2 regions of the Bradyrhizobium sp. USDA 4506 genome follow, and region 1 is predicted to be linked to the other one. Evidence: riboswitches for the same ligand, from Rfam matches in the RefSeq annotation. Region 1 holds a riboswitch; the other holds the start of a gene.
What was found. Region 1 has a riboswitch for ZMP and ZTP ahead of ACVIHF_RS18275 (bifunctional 5,10-methylenetetrahydrofolate dehydrogenase/5,10-methenyltetrahydrofolate cyclohydrolase). Riboswitches for the same ligand answer to the same signal wherever they lie in the genome.

Region 1 (7,049 bases):
TCCCGGACGGCAAGGCCGGCGAGGTCGAGATCCAGGTCCATGCCGCCGGCGGCGACAATGTCGAGGTGATCTTCGCCGACAATGGCTGCGGCATGAGCCTCGACGTGCGCCGCCGCGCCTTCGATCCGTTCTTCACGACGCGGCGCGATCAGGGCGGCACCGGGCTCGGCCTGCACATCGTCTACAGCATCGTCACCACGCGGCTCGGCGGCCGGCTCTCGCTGGATTCCGCGCCGGGCAACGGCACACGCATCCAGATGATCCTGCCGCGCGTCGCGCCGCTGGAGCAGGCCGCGGAGTAGCGCGAAGCGTAGTGGCCAACCACGCGTTTGCTCTCGATCCGTCATCCCCGCGCAAAGGCGAAGCCCTTGCGCGGGGGTGACGGATCTAGCAGCGAGTTTCAAACCGCTAATTGATATCCGCGAGCTTGTGCAGCGTGGCGCCGAAGATCAGGCTCGCCTTGCCGACCAGCGCGGTCCCGCTCATGGTGCCGCGGGTGTCGGTGAAGGTGCCGGAGACGCCGATGCCGACGGGCGCGGGCCCGCCGAACAGCGGGTTGTCGGTGTCGCGCGGCGTCGTGTGGCGTTGCACAAGGATTTCGCCCTTGAAGGCATCGCCCTTCACCGAGTAGCTGCCGGTGTAGTAAAGATAGGCGTCGCCGCCCAGTATCTGGCCGTCGCGGAAGAGAATGACGCCGCTGCCCTTGCCGACGCGACCGTCCAGCAGGGTGACGTGAATTGAGTAAAGTCCGTTCTTCATGACGTCCCGATTGCTGGCCGCCACGCCCACGGCAAGCCAGTTGGTTTTTTATGCCAAAGCGAGCAACCTCGTGCAATGCGGCAGGTTGATTCCCGGGTGTCCCGCGTTCGGGTGACCCTCGGTTCCTGCCAGGCAGTGTGACGGCGCAATGACAGCGGACCGTACGCGCGAATCAAAGTGGCCCGCGAAATGCATGGCTCTGGTTGCACTGGCCGGTGAGTGCTGGAGCAAACACATGTCTGACTGGATTGAATCCGGCGGCCATTGGGCACGCCCTCGCAGGCTCAATGGAACTCCGGCCCGCTATACGGGCCACATGATCGTATCCCTCGTGCTGATAACGCTGGTGTTGGTCGCGGCCATGCGAATCGCGCAGGCGCGCGATCCCGACGGCCGCTACGCCAATTCGCCGCTGAAGGAATGGTTCGACGGCCTGCGCAGCGGCAAAGGGCCGTGCTGTTCGGATGCCGACGGCACAGCGGTCAGCGATGTCGACTGGGAATCCAAGGACGGGCACTATCGTGTGCGCCTCGACGGGGCGTGGATCGATGTCCCCGACGAGGCCGTGGTCACCGAGCCCAACCGGGTCGGCCGCGCTATGGTCTGGCCGATTCCCAGCTACATGGGCGTGACGATCCGCTGCTTCATGCCTGGCAGCATGACTTAGCGCCGCACGCGTGGCTCAGACGTATTTCTGGTCGCGCTCGAGCAGTTCGATCGAGATGCCCTGCGGGCCGCGGATGAAGCAGATCCGCACGCCCGGACGGATCGTGGTCGGCTCCTTGGTGAATTCGACGCCCTTGGCCTTGATCTCGGCGGCGACCGCGTCGATGTCCTTCACCGTGAGCCCGAAATGATCGAGCCCCTGATAGGGCGTCACCGGCGCGGCGTTGACGCCGTCGCCCTGGGCCACCTCCGCAATGAACACCTTGGCGCCGCCGAGCTGGACGTCGATGCGGCCGGGGCCGCGGATGATCTCGCCGCCGAGAATGTCGCGCAGCCAGGTCGCGGTAGCCTCGGGATCGGGACTGCGCAGGTGGACGTGGTCCCAGGTGACGACAGGCATTGCGATCTCCTTGTTGTTGTCGTGCTGCTGTTCGGTGCGCGGCACTCGCTCCCGGGCGGCGCAAATCTAGCGAGCGGTCTGCTGGGATACCATCCCTCCGTTATGCCTGCCCAAGATTGTCGTCCCGGAATGAAACCATTGCGGCCGTCAGCGATTGTCTTCGCGTGGCCGCTCGACCTGCGGCCGTCCCGGAAGCCGCGCGGTGCGGCTTCCTCTCTGTGTGGGGGGCGGCCCGATCAGGCCGCCAGGGTGAGGGCACGACGATGCGGATCGGCTTGGCGTCGTTTCGGAGGTTGGCCGCCGGACGTCTCGGTGAAGGGGGCTTCTACGCCAGCCTGCTGCTGCCGCTGATTGCGCTCGCCGGGATCGCCGCATGGTTCATGCTCCCCGAGCCGAGCGACGCCGGAGACCAGGATGCCTGGCCGGTGTCGTCCATGATCCGCACCGCGCAGAATGCCCCGACCGGCGCGCAACCAGCCCAAATCACAAATCAGACCGCGAGGGATGCGCTAGCCGCACCGGCGGACGAGCCGACCACCGTCGGCGTGGCCATCGCCCCACAGGGGGCAGAGGAGGCCAAGCCGTTCGGGCCCGGCGCTGAAAGGCCGCCGCTGGACAAGCTGCGGATCGCCTCGCAATCGTGGCGGCGCGGCGGGTTGGGTTCGAAGGCGCTGGTCACCCTGACGCTGCGCAATGCCAATGATTTCGCCGTCAAGGATATCGAGATCGCCTGCGCCTTCATCCGCCGCGACGGTCGGCCGCTGACCGAGCGCAAGCGGCTGATCTCCGACACTATCGCCATGAAAAGCCGCAAGACCTACTCGCAAATGTTGGTCGGGTTCGTCAACGTTAACGCAAACAAGGCGAAATGTTCGGTCGTGACGGCGAGCCGCCTCTAATTCCCGGCATCTCGAAAAAGTGACCGCGAATTGACCTGCCGGGTGAACCGTAACGGCCGGACAGGAACTAACTAATAAACCAGCCGTTGATGAACGACCCGGGAGCGCGGATAGCGTCCGGGTGATCATGCGCAGACGATGAAATCGCCCGCGCGATGACTGATGTCGTCGCGCCGAGATGAGCCGCGCCCTGCTGCGCGGGGGGAGCTACCAAAATGCCTGTGGCGCGTTATTTCCTGTTCGTTGGTGGAGTGCTGCTCGCGCTGCTCTTCGTCGTCAATGCCATCGTGCCGCAGGAGGCCGTGGTCGCCGGCCAGAACCAGGGACTGTCGTCGCCGGGCGTCGACAAGACCATGGTGCGCATCAAGTCGACCCAGAAATTGCCCGAGCGGGTGGTCTACGACACCAATTTGCCGACCATTGTTCCGGCGCAGGTCAACGCGGTCGCCGCGGCCATCCCGTCGGCTACGGGCGATGCGTCGGCGCAAGCCCGCGTCCGCAATACGTTCGCCCAGTTCATTCCGCCGGAGAAGGCTGACGCGCAGAAGGTCGCGGCTGAGGCAAAATCGGCTGAACAACCGGCGCAGGCCCAGCCTCAGCAGCCGAAGAAGCGCAAGGTCGCGCGCTACCATGCCCATCCCCAGCAGCCGATGCGGCTGGCGCAGCCCGGCATGTATCAGCCTTACCGCGTCGCGCAGCAGCAGCCGCGCATGGGCTTCTTCGGCGGCTTCGGGACCTGGTAAGAAAAGGCTGCCGCAGCCGGCAATCGATCCGCCGCCGCAAACACTTGCGGCGGCATTTTCATGTCCGCGATCAGGCACGTCGCCGGATGCGGGAAGGCGTCCGAGCGCCGCCCGCTACCTTTAGCGCGGCAGGCGCGGGATCTTGTCCGCGAAGCCGTTGTAGCAGGTCAGCCGCTCGTCCTCTTCCTTCACGAAGCGGCAATCGTTGACGCCCTTGGCCGGGGCGGCCTTCGGCTTCGGCTGCGGCTTGAAGATCTCGTCGTAGCAGATCAGCCGTTCCTTGGTGGCATCGTCGATGTCCTGACAGGCCTGAAGCTTCTGGGCGACCGATTGCGGCTTGCCGGGCGCGGCAGGCTTCTCGCCCTTCTTGGCGGCCGACTTCTTGCCGACCTGGACCAGCGGCTTGTCGCCGACCATCGGCTGCGAGGTCGCTGCCGGCTTGTCGGCGTCGGCGGGGGCCGGCGTGGTGCCCTGGGCGAGCGCGGCAGCCGGGCAGAAGAGCGCCAGCGCGAGGATGATATGTCTCATGTCGAAAATGTCCGAAATGGCGTGATGACCGGAAGGGATGGCGCCGGGGATCGGAAAAGCCCGGCAAGCGCCGAGACTTAACGCAAGTCTTGCCCGAATCCTACCCCCAGAGGTGACCCGCCCGGCACCGATCCACCGGCAAAAGTGAGGGCAATTCGTCGCCGTTCGACCCGCGGGGAGAGCGTGAATTGCCTTTGCCCGGCGGGGCGGCTATGACCACGCCATCTGCGCGACTGGCGCTTGGATGGACCACCATCGGGGAGCGTAGAGACTGAACGCCGCGCGCCTGGGCACCGCTTCGAAACGGAGGTGCCATGACGGCGAACATTCTCGATGGGCATGCACATGCCCAAATTGTCATCGACAAGATTGCTGGCGAACTCGACCGGCTGCCCCGCGCGCCGGGGCTTGCGGTCGTGCTGGTCGGCTGCGACCCGGCGAGCCAGATCTATGTGCAGAGCAAGGTCAGGATGGCCGAGCGGCTCGGCCTGCGCGGCGAGGTCGCACGCCTGCCGGATGATGCCAGCGAGTCCGATCTGCTTGCCGGAGTAGAGGCGCTCAATGCGCGCGACGATATCGACGGCATCCTGGTGCAGCTGCCGTTGCCGGCGCATATCGACGCCTTGCGCGTGATGGCGGCGGTCGATCCCGCCAAGGATGTCGACGGCCTGCACGCCCTGAACGCCGGCCGGCTGTTTCACGGCGATGACGCGCTGGTGCCGTGCACGCCGCTCGGCTGTCTCCGGCTGATCAAGTCGGTCCGATCAGACCTCACCGGCGCCCATGCCGTGGTGATGATCGGCAGCTCCAACATCGTCGGCAAGCCGATGGCCGCGTTGCTGCTGCAGGAGCACGCGACCGTGACGCAGACCCATATCCACACCCGCGGCATCAGCAGGATCTGCCGCGAGGCCGACATCCTGGTGAGTGCGGTGGGCAAGGCCGGCCTCGTGCGCGGCGACTGGATCAAGCCCCAGGCCATCGTCATCGACGTCGGCACCACGCGCGTCGAGAGGCCGGACGGCGGCTATGCGGTGTGCGGCGACGTCTCGTTCGACGAGGCGGTGCAGGTCGCCGGCGCCATCACGCCGGTGCCGCGCGGCGTCGGCCCGATGACGATCGCCTGCCTGATGGAGAACACGCTGAAGGCGGCAAAGGCGAGGGCGGCGCGGCTGCATTAGCGCGGGATACCTGCGGCGATATGCGAGCGGTGGGTGTCGCTCGCGCATCACGCGCGAAGTTCATGACGTCCGGGGTAATGGAAAGCCCGCACCATTCGTCTATCGTCGCGCGACAGATGGAGGCGCGCGATGCTGTATGCGGAAGATCTCACCGAGGGCCAGACGTTCAGGCTTGGCAGCTACACGATCGGCGAGGCCGAGATCCTGGAGTTCGCCGGCAAATACGATCCGGTGCCAATCCATGCCGATCCCGTCGCGGCTGCGGCAGGCCCGTTCGGCGGACTGATCGCAAGCGGCTTCAACACCATTGCGATCTATCAGCGGCTCGTCGTGGAGGCGATCTGGACCAAGGTGGCGGGGATCGTCGGGCGGAGCTTCGAGATCCGCCTGCCGAGCCCGGTTCGGCCCGGCGCCACGCTCACCGGCCAATCCCAGATCCAGAAGATCACCATCAGGCCGGAGCGGCGCGACGCTGTTGTGATCTTCAAGACGGAGCTGGTCAACGACGAGCAGCGCCCGGTTCTTGTCCTCGTGCTCGACGCGCTGATCCGCATGCGGCCGGCGGAGCAGGGGCCGGTATAGGCGCGGCCTGAGGGGCATCCCGAAGTCATCCGCCTCGGACGGCCGTCAGCGCCTCTACGTGTTCCCCGCACGGGACCTTGTCGTCGCGCAATGTTGCGGCAATTATGACAAGCCGGCGGCAGAACGGCAGCGCATCAATGACGTCATCATCGACGAGGTCGTGCTGCCCGGTATTTACTTCGTCGATGCGCCGAAGGCATTCGACCCAGACGGATGTGCCGCCGTGAAACGCAGCAAGCAGACGAACGGAGAGATCGAAGCCAGGCGGCGCAAGGCCGAGGAATGGCGCCGCATCCAGGCGCAACGCGCCGCTGAACGGCAACGTCTCCGCGACTACAAGATTGCGCTGGCGCGCGACGAGGTTGCCGTGGATACGACGCGGCTCGCGCCATCGAACAGCTATTCGACTCCCGATTTCGTGCTGCGCGGAACCTATCGACCGGAGCCCTTTATCTGCAAGGACTGCGGCGTTGCCGAGGTCTGGACGCCGTTGCAGCAGAAATGGTGGTACGAGACCGCCAAGGGCGATGTATTTACCGCGGCAGTGCGCTGCCGGGCCTGCCGCACCAGGGAGCGCGCGCGCAAATCCGCCGCGCGCCGCGTGCACCTGGAAGGGCTCGCAAGGAAGAAGCCTCCCGTCTCGTAGCGATGGGCGTGACATCAGAGTCGCACTTCACATCTGATACGCGGGGAACCGCTGCGCAGGCGGTCAATGCGTCGCGCGTGCGGAACGTTTCGTTGCCTGATTGGTTCGAGACCTTGAAGCCCCCGATGTGGGGTGCGGGCGGGGAGGAACCAGCCAAGGAAACTTGTCAAGGAAACCTGTCAAGGAAACCATCGCGGCCGGAACCAACGAGAAGGAGCAGCGGATGAAACTCAATTCCACGCAAGTCAAGCAGACCATGACGCAACTGAATGCCCAGGTGCTTCCGGACGATCACCCGGCCGTGGCGCAACTGAACAGCGTGTTCGGTGAGCACACGTTCTTCGTCGACACCAGCGGGCTCAAGGTGCTTGAACCGGCCCAGACCTCCGACATGCCGGGGCAGACCGGCGAAGTCGTCAGTCTCGCCGAGTGGAGCGATCCGGAGCTGACCTCGCTTCGGCCGCACGAGCCCGAGCCGACCGGCGTGCTCATCGCGCTTGAACCCAGCAAGCACTGAAGCGTTCCAGCGCGAAGTGAATACCGGTTCGCGCAACCAAAACGCCACCAAGCAAGGGGATTGAGAGCATGATCCGATTCAATCGGATCGTGCTCTTTGTGCTGCATCGTGCGACACCGCGATCGGCC
Region 2 (7,049 bases), 410 kb from region 1:
CCACCGACCACCTTGATCCGGGCCTCGCCTGCGGGTGCCTTCGATGGCACCAGGCGATAGCGCGGCTCCGCGGCGATGTCGGCGCGCAGCGCGCGCATGAACGCATCGAGCCGCTTCTGATGCGCGGCAGTCTGATCGAGGACCTCGCCCGAGGTGTCGACATAACTGAAATCATCGATGCTGACGCCAAGCTGAGATGCTGGCACCGTGCCCGTTTCCGCGCGCAACTGACAAGGTCCGGCCAGAAGGCCGGTCAACGCGAGGGCGTACAAGACAAGACGGGATTGTCGCATGGTCTGGGCCTTTCGGGTGCTGGCGCGGGCGGGTCGGTCGCATCCTGGGCCAACTGGCCGCCGCGCCGCAACGGAGTGCCTCCCGCCCGGCGCCGGGAAAATTTCACGACGATGGTCCGCGCCAAAAGAACGCCCAAGCCGGCGCTTCTCGGCGCCTCCGTTCTGCCGTTTAATGTGCGTGACGACCCTGCCCGCGATCGCGCGCCGAAGCCCGCCTTCGATCTTGAGGATACGCCAATGTGGAATTGGTCCGGAAGCGATCTGAAACTGCGGCTGACGTTGCGCGTGGCTATCGTCTCAACGCTCTGCTTTGCCGTCATCTCCGGCTATTTCCTGATCGAGGCCGACCGCTCGGTGCGCGGGCGGATCGCGGCCGTTGCCGATATCGCCGCCAAGACGCTGGAGCTGCAGCAGAGCAAGATCCAGTGGCTGAACAATGCGCGTTCCGAATTTCCCGATCTCGACAGCGTTGCCGCCTCGGTCATGACGCCGGGACTGTGCCTCGCCTTTCGCAGCAATAGCGGCGAGATCAGCCAGCGCTTCTGCGGCGGCTCGCAGACTGACACGGCCGCGCCGCCGCTGGCCTTCGCGGCGCTCTATCGCCGCCTGTTCGATCCCGGCCGCGAGGTGGTGCGGCAGGTGGTTTCGCGCGGCAATGCCATCGGCGAGGCCGTGGCCTGGATCGATCCGGCGGTGCCGACCGCCGAGGCCTGGCACGATGCCGGCCGGCTGATGGCGGTGTTCATGTTCGCGCTGCCGCTGCTCTGCGCCCTGGTCTATGCGTCGCTGGCGCGCGCGCTGCGTCCGACGCGGCAGATCCGCGACGGGCTCGAGCGGATCGCCGCAGGCGACCTCGCAGCGCGCCTGCCGCCGTTCGATCTCGCCGAACTGTCGGCGATCGGCGATGTCTTCAACCAGCTCGCCGAGCGCCTCGCCGCCGCGCTCTCCGACCGCAACGCGCTGACGCAGAAACTGATCCTGGTGCAGGACGAGGAGCGCCGCCACCTCGCGCGCGAGCTGCATGACGAGTTCGGGCAGTCGCTGGCCGCCATCCGCGCGCTAGCCGCCTCGGCGCGCCAGACCGCCGCCGCGGATTGCCCGCCTTTGCTCGCCGAATGCGACGGCATCGCGCGGACCGCGACCGACATGATGGAGACGTTGCGCGGCGCCCTCTTCCGGCTCCGCCCGCCCGATGTCGACGAACTCGGACTTGCGGCCAGCCTCGAGGGCCTGGTCGCCGGCTGGAACGGCCGCAGCCGCGGACAGCCGCGGTTCGAGATCGCCATATCGGGATCGTTCGAGCACCTTGCCGCCTCCGTCAGCGCCAATCTCTACCGCATCGTGCAGGAGGCGCTCACCAACGCGGCCAAGCATGCCGGCGCCACGCGCGTGATGCTGCGGCTCGAGATGCGCGAGGCGCCGCCCGGCGGCGGCGACAGCGCGATCGCGCTCGCGATCGACGATGACGGCCAGCCCGGCGATCCCGATCCCAAAGGCGATTCCCAGCTCAGGTCCGGCCTCGGCCTGCTCGGCATGCGCGAACGGGTCGCCGCGCTGGGCGGGCGGCTCAGCTTCGAGACCGGACAGCCCAACGGCTCCTCGCTCCGCGTCATCGTTCCCGTCGCGGTTAGCCGAGCGGCCGCACCGGTGGAGCGCGCGGCATGAGCCATGCGGCGCGCACCATCATGCTGGTCGACGACCACGCCGTCGTCCGGGAGGGCTACCGGGCGATGCTGCAGAAGCAGCCGGGCCTCTGCGTCGTCGCCGAAGCCTCCGACGGCGTCGAGGCCTACCGCCTCTACAAGGAGACCGGGCCCGACCTCGTCATCATGGACCTGTCGATGCCCGGCATCGGCGGCATCGAGGCCATCCGCCGCCTCCGGCAGTGGGACAGGCGCGCAAAAATCCTGGTGTTCACCATGCACCAGAACGCGGCCTTTGCCGTGCAGGCGATCCGCGCCGGCGCGAGCGGCTATGTCACCAAGACCAGCCCGCCGGAGACGCTGGTGCACGCAGTGATGGATGCGCTGTCGGGCAAGATCGCGATCAGCCCGGATATCGACCACGAGCTCGCGCTCAGCCACCTTGCCGGCGAGACCAAGGCGGCCGACCTCCTGACCGCGCGGGAATTCGAGGTGCTGCGCATGCTGCTCGCGGAAAACACCACCGAGGAGATCGCCGAGGCGCTGCACCTCAGTCCCAAGACGGTCGCGAACCTGCATTCCCTGATCAAGGACAAGCTCGGCGTCGGCACCGATATCGAGTTGGTCCGCCTCGCGCTGCGGCAAGGCATCCTCACGCAGATCGATCTCGGCGAACGCTGAGCCCGCGGTGGCACCAGCCAGGCCGCGTACTGGCAAATCGAGCCGCATCTGCCTTCGGGCAAACCGAACATCGAGCCGGCATCGTCGAATGGCCGAGTCTCGAGAAAATCGCGTAACAGACCTCCAGGACAGCCTCGATGCTGGCTCGTCTGGGACATAGTTCAGAACCTGGACTACCTTGGTGGCCCTCGTGATGCTAAAGTTCTCGTCATGAAAGGCTATGGATCATTTTGCCCCGTAGCCAAAGCTGCGGAAATTCTCACGGAGCGGTGGACCCCGCTCCTGCTCCGCGAACTGTTGCTGGGGTCCCACCACTTCAACCAGCTTCGCCGCGGCATCCCGCAGATGTCGCCGACCCTCCTCTCCAAGCGCCTGCAAACGCTAGAAGAAGCCGGGCTAATCTCACGCAGATCAGGCGATAACGGGCATTGGGAGTACCATCCAACCCAGGCAGCCAGGGAAGCCAGGCCAATTATCGATGCAATGGGCTATTGGGGCCACAAATGGGCTCGCAGCCAGCTCACACCCAACGAACTTCACGCGGGCCGGCTCATGTGGAATATGCGCCGTTCGTTCGATCTAAGGCACATTCCATGCGACTTCGTTCTGTACATCGAGATTGCGGACGCTCGGCCAAAGCGCTGGTGGTTTGTTGTGAAGAAGGAGGAAGCCGATCTTTGCTGGGATGACCCCGGCTTCAAGGTCGATATCAGCCTCTATGCGAGTCTGCTGACGCTCGTGCAGATTTTCGTAGACGAGATGCCGCTGCTACGGGCGTGTGAGCTCGGCAAAATCGAGATCGACGGTCCCAGGCATCTTGTGAACAGCATGCGGGCTTGGTTCCCACGCAGCAAATATGCCGATGAGGCGCCGGCGGCCGCAGATCGAGTCTCAGCCAGTTGAGGATATCCAGTCCACTTTCTGGACTAGTGGTTCTGCTTGCCTCGGCTATAGCGTTTGCGAATGCGCTCCCGCGCTAAGCATCTCAGCTAAAGGAGGCAAAGATGAGCCGCCCTTCTCTTCTTTCATGCACCCTGTTGTTGATCTTTACTTGTATTTGCGTCAGTCCCGCAGGGGCAGCCCCACCTGCCGACGAACTTTCCTCGGCGGCTGCCAAATGGGATGCCGCCATCAACAACGCAGACTTCGATGCCCTGTTACCGTTGTATGCCGCTGACGCCAGATTGATGCCGCCTGGTGCGCAGCCAGTCACCGGCCCTTTGGCAATCCGTAATTTCTTTGCCGGGCGGGGAAGAAGCGTCAGAGATCACAAGGTTGAGCTGCTCGATGTGTTGCCCATGGGAAACTACGCCTACACCACCTCGCATTTCACGGCCACGCTAGTAGTAAATGAGAAGGCGGCGCCAATTTCTGGCAGCACCGTGAGACTGCTTGAACGCCAACCCGACGGGCAGTGGAAGATAAAGTCTCATATCTTCGTCAAGGAATAGATTCGCGGGTGCCACAGCCACACGGTCAGCCACCCCGCAAGCCTGACGGGCCGCAAGTGACGGATGGTCATGCACCTTGTTGGCCCTCAGCCGAAGACGGCATTGATCATCGGGACATCGGTTCATTGGGTAAGCCGGACGTCCCTCGGTTTGGTCGCCATTGCCGTGGCTGTCGCCAGATGTTCGATCTCGCCCAACGCTGGGCCCGCGGCGGCGCCAGCAACCAACCCTTGCGAGCCCGCCGGGGATTGGATAGCCTTCTGCTCGCGATGAGCCTCGCAGGCTCATTCGTCCCTCGCGCGACTGGCGAGCTTACGTGGAATTGACCACGGTGAAGCGCGAAGGGTTCCAACGCCGTTCGCCTGGGCAACCCGTTCAGCTGATGATCCAGCGTCTTAGGGAGCCCGGACCATGCCGTCATTCCGCAATGAACTCCATCTCAACGATTCGGAAGTTGCCCTTGCGCTCGAGGGCGAAGAGCGCCGCCAGCAAGACGGCGTCGAGCTGATTCCGTCGGAGAACTACACCTATCCCGAGGTGCTCGAGCTGCTCGGATCGGTGTTCACCAACAAGTATTCCGAGGGCTATCCGGGACGCCGCTATTACGGCGGCCAGGAATTTACCGACCAGATAGAGAACCTTGCCCGACAGCGCGCTTGCGCGCTGTTTCGCGCCGAACATGCCAACGTTCAGCCTCTGTCCGGGTCGCCAATGAACCAGGCCGTGTATCTCGGCCTGCTGCAGCCCGGCGATACGATCTTGGCGATGGACCTGTCACACGGCGGCCATCTCACCCATGGCGCGCCGGTGTCGCACATGGGGCGGCTCTTCAACTTCGCCCGCTACAAGACGCAGCCGTCAAACGGCGGCGCCATCGATTTCGATGAGCTCCGCGCCATGGCCCGGCACGTCCGTCCGAAGCTGGTGCTGTGCGGCTACAGCTCTTATCCGCGCGATCTGGATTATGCGTCCTTCAAGAGCATTGCCGATGAGGTGGGTGCGCTGACCATGGCCGACGTCAGCCATTACGGCGGCCTGATCGCCGGCAACGCCTTGCGCAATCCGCTCGATGCGGGTTTCGACGTGATGACGACGACATCGCACAAGACGCTTCGCGGGCCGCGCGGCGGCATCGTTCTCTGTCGCCGGGAGTTCGCCGGCAAGATCGACGCGTCGGTGTTTCCGGGACTGCAGGGAGGTCCGCACATGAACGTTGTGGCCGGAACCGCGGTCACGCTGAAGAAGGCATCGACGTCCGATTTTCAGGCCTATGCAAGACTGGTCATGCGCAACGCGAAGGTCCTGGCCGAAGCGTTGATGGAACGCGGCATGACGTTGATCACCGGCGGAACCGACAATCACATGATGGTTGTGGATACGGTGGCCAGCGTCGGCCTGGACGGCGGCGCGGCCGAGAACATTCTCGACGCCGTCGGGATCACCGCAAACAAGCAGATCATTCCCGACGATCCGCGGCCGCCGCTCAGGCCGAGCGGCATCCGCCTCGGGACGCCGGCGGCGACCACGCGCGGCATGGGCGAGCCCGAAATGCGCCTGATCGCCGAACTCACTGCGGAATCCCTCCGGTCGAAGGGAGATGCAGCGGTCGTCAAGCGACTGAGGTCGAACAGCGTCGAGATGTGCCGCGCTTTCCCCGTTCCGGGGATCGCACCGCCCTCATAGGCGGCCGACCCGCATTCCTGTTCCGCATTCGTCGCGTCACTCGGCAGGTCGTGAAGGTTCCCGGGGGAAGGACCGGAACGGAAATTGATGCTGTTCGTTGGACCGCATGATCTCGAAGACGGAGCGTCCAACGCCGTGACCCGGAAAACCTTGCAAGCACGCTCGGAACAGGCGCTCGTCGTCATCATTCTCAGCACCGGTGCGCTGATCGGTTACCTCGGCTTGGCACTGTCCAGGCTGTGAGAGCTACGTCCGGCGGGCACCAAGCCACCGCGGGCGTCAGGCCGCGGCAAGCATCAAGTCGCTTGGTGCGCTGAAAGCTCGTGCGTGCGTGCCACTGAGTTGCCCGACGCGGCAAGCCAAGCCCCGCAGCAAAAATATAGGGTGAAAAGAGCAAGGCTCGGACAGATCATGTCGCGAGAATGCGGATGTTTGACGCACAAGCGACGACACCCGCCGTCGTCCCGGCGAAGGCCGGGAGCCATTACCCCAAATCTCAATTGTTGCGCGACGCTGGGGCCACAGCTTCCTCTCAACAACCCAACCCTGTGGTTATGGGTCCCGGCCTTCGCCGGGACGACGGTGTGCGCGGGAACAGTCTCGCGATGAATGCAACGCCACGCACAATCCACACACCGGTCACTGAAATCGAGGACATTGCCGCCTGCCCGCAATTCTCGTACACGGTTTCACGCAATGACCTCGCAATTCTCTCCCAACTCCGTCGACGTGCTGCTGTTCGATATCGGCCGCGTCGTGCTCGACATCAACTTTGACAAGGTGATGGCGCACTGGGCGCAGCATGCCGGCTGTGCGCCCGCCGAGCTCGCCACGCGCTTTGTCGTCGACGACAGTTTCAAGCATCATGAGATCGGCCGGATCGACGACGCGGCATTCTTCGAGAATCTGCGCCGGACGCTCGGCATCAACATCACGGACGCCCAGTTCCTCGAAGGCTGGAACGCGATCTTCACCGGCGAGATGCCGGGCATCGCCCCGCTGCTCGCGGCGGCCGCCAAGCGGATGCCGCTCTACGCCTTCTCCAACACCAATCCGGCCCATGTCGCGCATTTCTCGGTCACCCATGCCGAGCTGCTCAGCCATTTCCGCAACGTCTTCCTGTCCTCGAGCATCGGCTTCCGCAAACCCGACGCCGAGGCCTACGATCATGTGGTAAAAGCCATCGGCGTGCCGGCGTCGCGGATCCTGTTCTTCGACGACCTGGCCGCCAATATCGAAGGTGCGCGGGCGCGCGGCCTTCATGCTATCCACGTGACGTCGACGGATGACGTGGCAAG

Region 2: it holds a riboswitch for ZMP and ZTP, as region 1 does, so the genes downstream of both, ACVIHF_RS16260 (serine hydroxymethyltransferase) here and ACVIHF_RS18275 (bifunctional 5,10-methylenetetrahydrofolate dehydrogenase/5,10-methenyltetrahydrofolate cyclohydrolase) in region 1, are expected to answer to the same signal.

What each region holds. Positions count from the first base shown of each region.
Region 1 is NZ_JBSSBM010000002.1:3,399,254-3,406,302, reverse strand. It holds gene ACVIHF_RS18310 (PAS domain S-box protein) at 1-302, shown strand, start outside; gene ACVIHF_RS18305 (GrlR family regulatory protein) at 409-759, opposite strand; gene ACVIHF_RS18300 (hypothetical protein) at 995-1,426, shown strand; gene ACVIHF_RS18295 (VOC family protein) at 1,442-1,825, opposite strand; gene ACVIHF_RS18290 (hypothetical protein) at 2,089-2,724, shown strand; gene ACVIHF_RS18285 (hypothetical protein) at 2,940-3,467, shown strand; gene ACVIHF_RS18280 (hypothetical protein) at 3,588-3,995, opposite strand; ZMP/ZTP riboswitch at 4,215-4,294, shown strand; gene ACVIHF_RS18275 (bifunctional 5,10-methylenetetrahydrofolate dehydrogenase/5,10-methenyltetrahydrofolate cyclohydrolase) at 4,310-5,176, shown strand; gene ACVIHF_RS18270 (MaoC/PaaZ C-terminal domain-containing protein) at 5,306-5,758, shown strand; gene ACVIHF_RS18265 (zinc-ribbon domain containing protein) at 5,817-6,404, shown strand; gene ACVIHF_RS18260 (hypothetical protein) at 6,628-6,921, shown strand.
Region 2 is NZ_JBSSBM010000002.1:2,993,595-3,000,643, forward strand. It holds gene ACVIHF_RS16235 (DUF2380 domain-containing protein) at 1-293, opposite strand, end outside; gene ACVIHF_RS16240 (HAMP domain-containing sensor histidine kinase) at 531-1,958, shown strand; gene ACVIHF_RS16245 (response regulator transcription factor) at 1,955-2,617, shown strand; gene ACVIHF_RS16250 (winged helix-turn-helix transcriptional regulator) at 2,828-3,520, shown strand; gene ACVIHF_RS16255 (YybH family protein) at 3,622-4,068, shown strand; ZMP/ZTP riboswitch at 4,358-4,443, shown strand; gene ACVIHF_RS16260 (serine hydroxymethyltransferase) at 4,480-5,751, shown strand; gene ACVIHF_RS16265 (hypothetical protein) at 5,839-5,994, shown strand; gene ACVIHF_RS16270 (HAD family hydrolase) at 6,448-7,049, shown strand, end outside.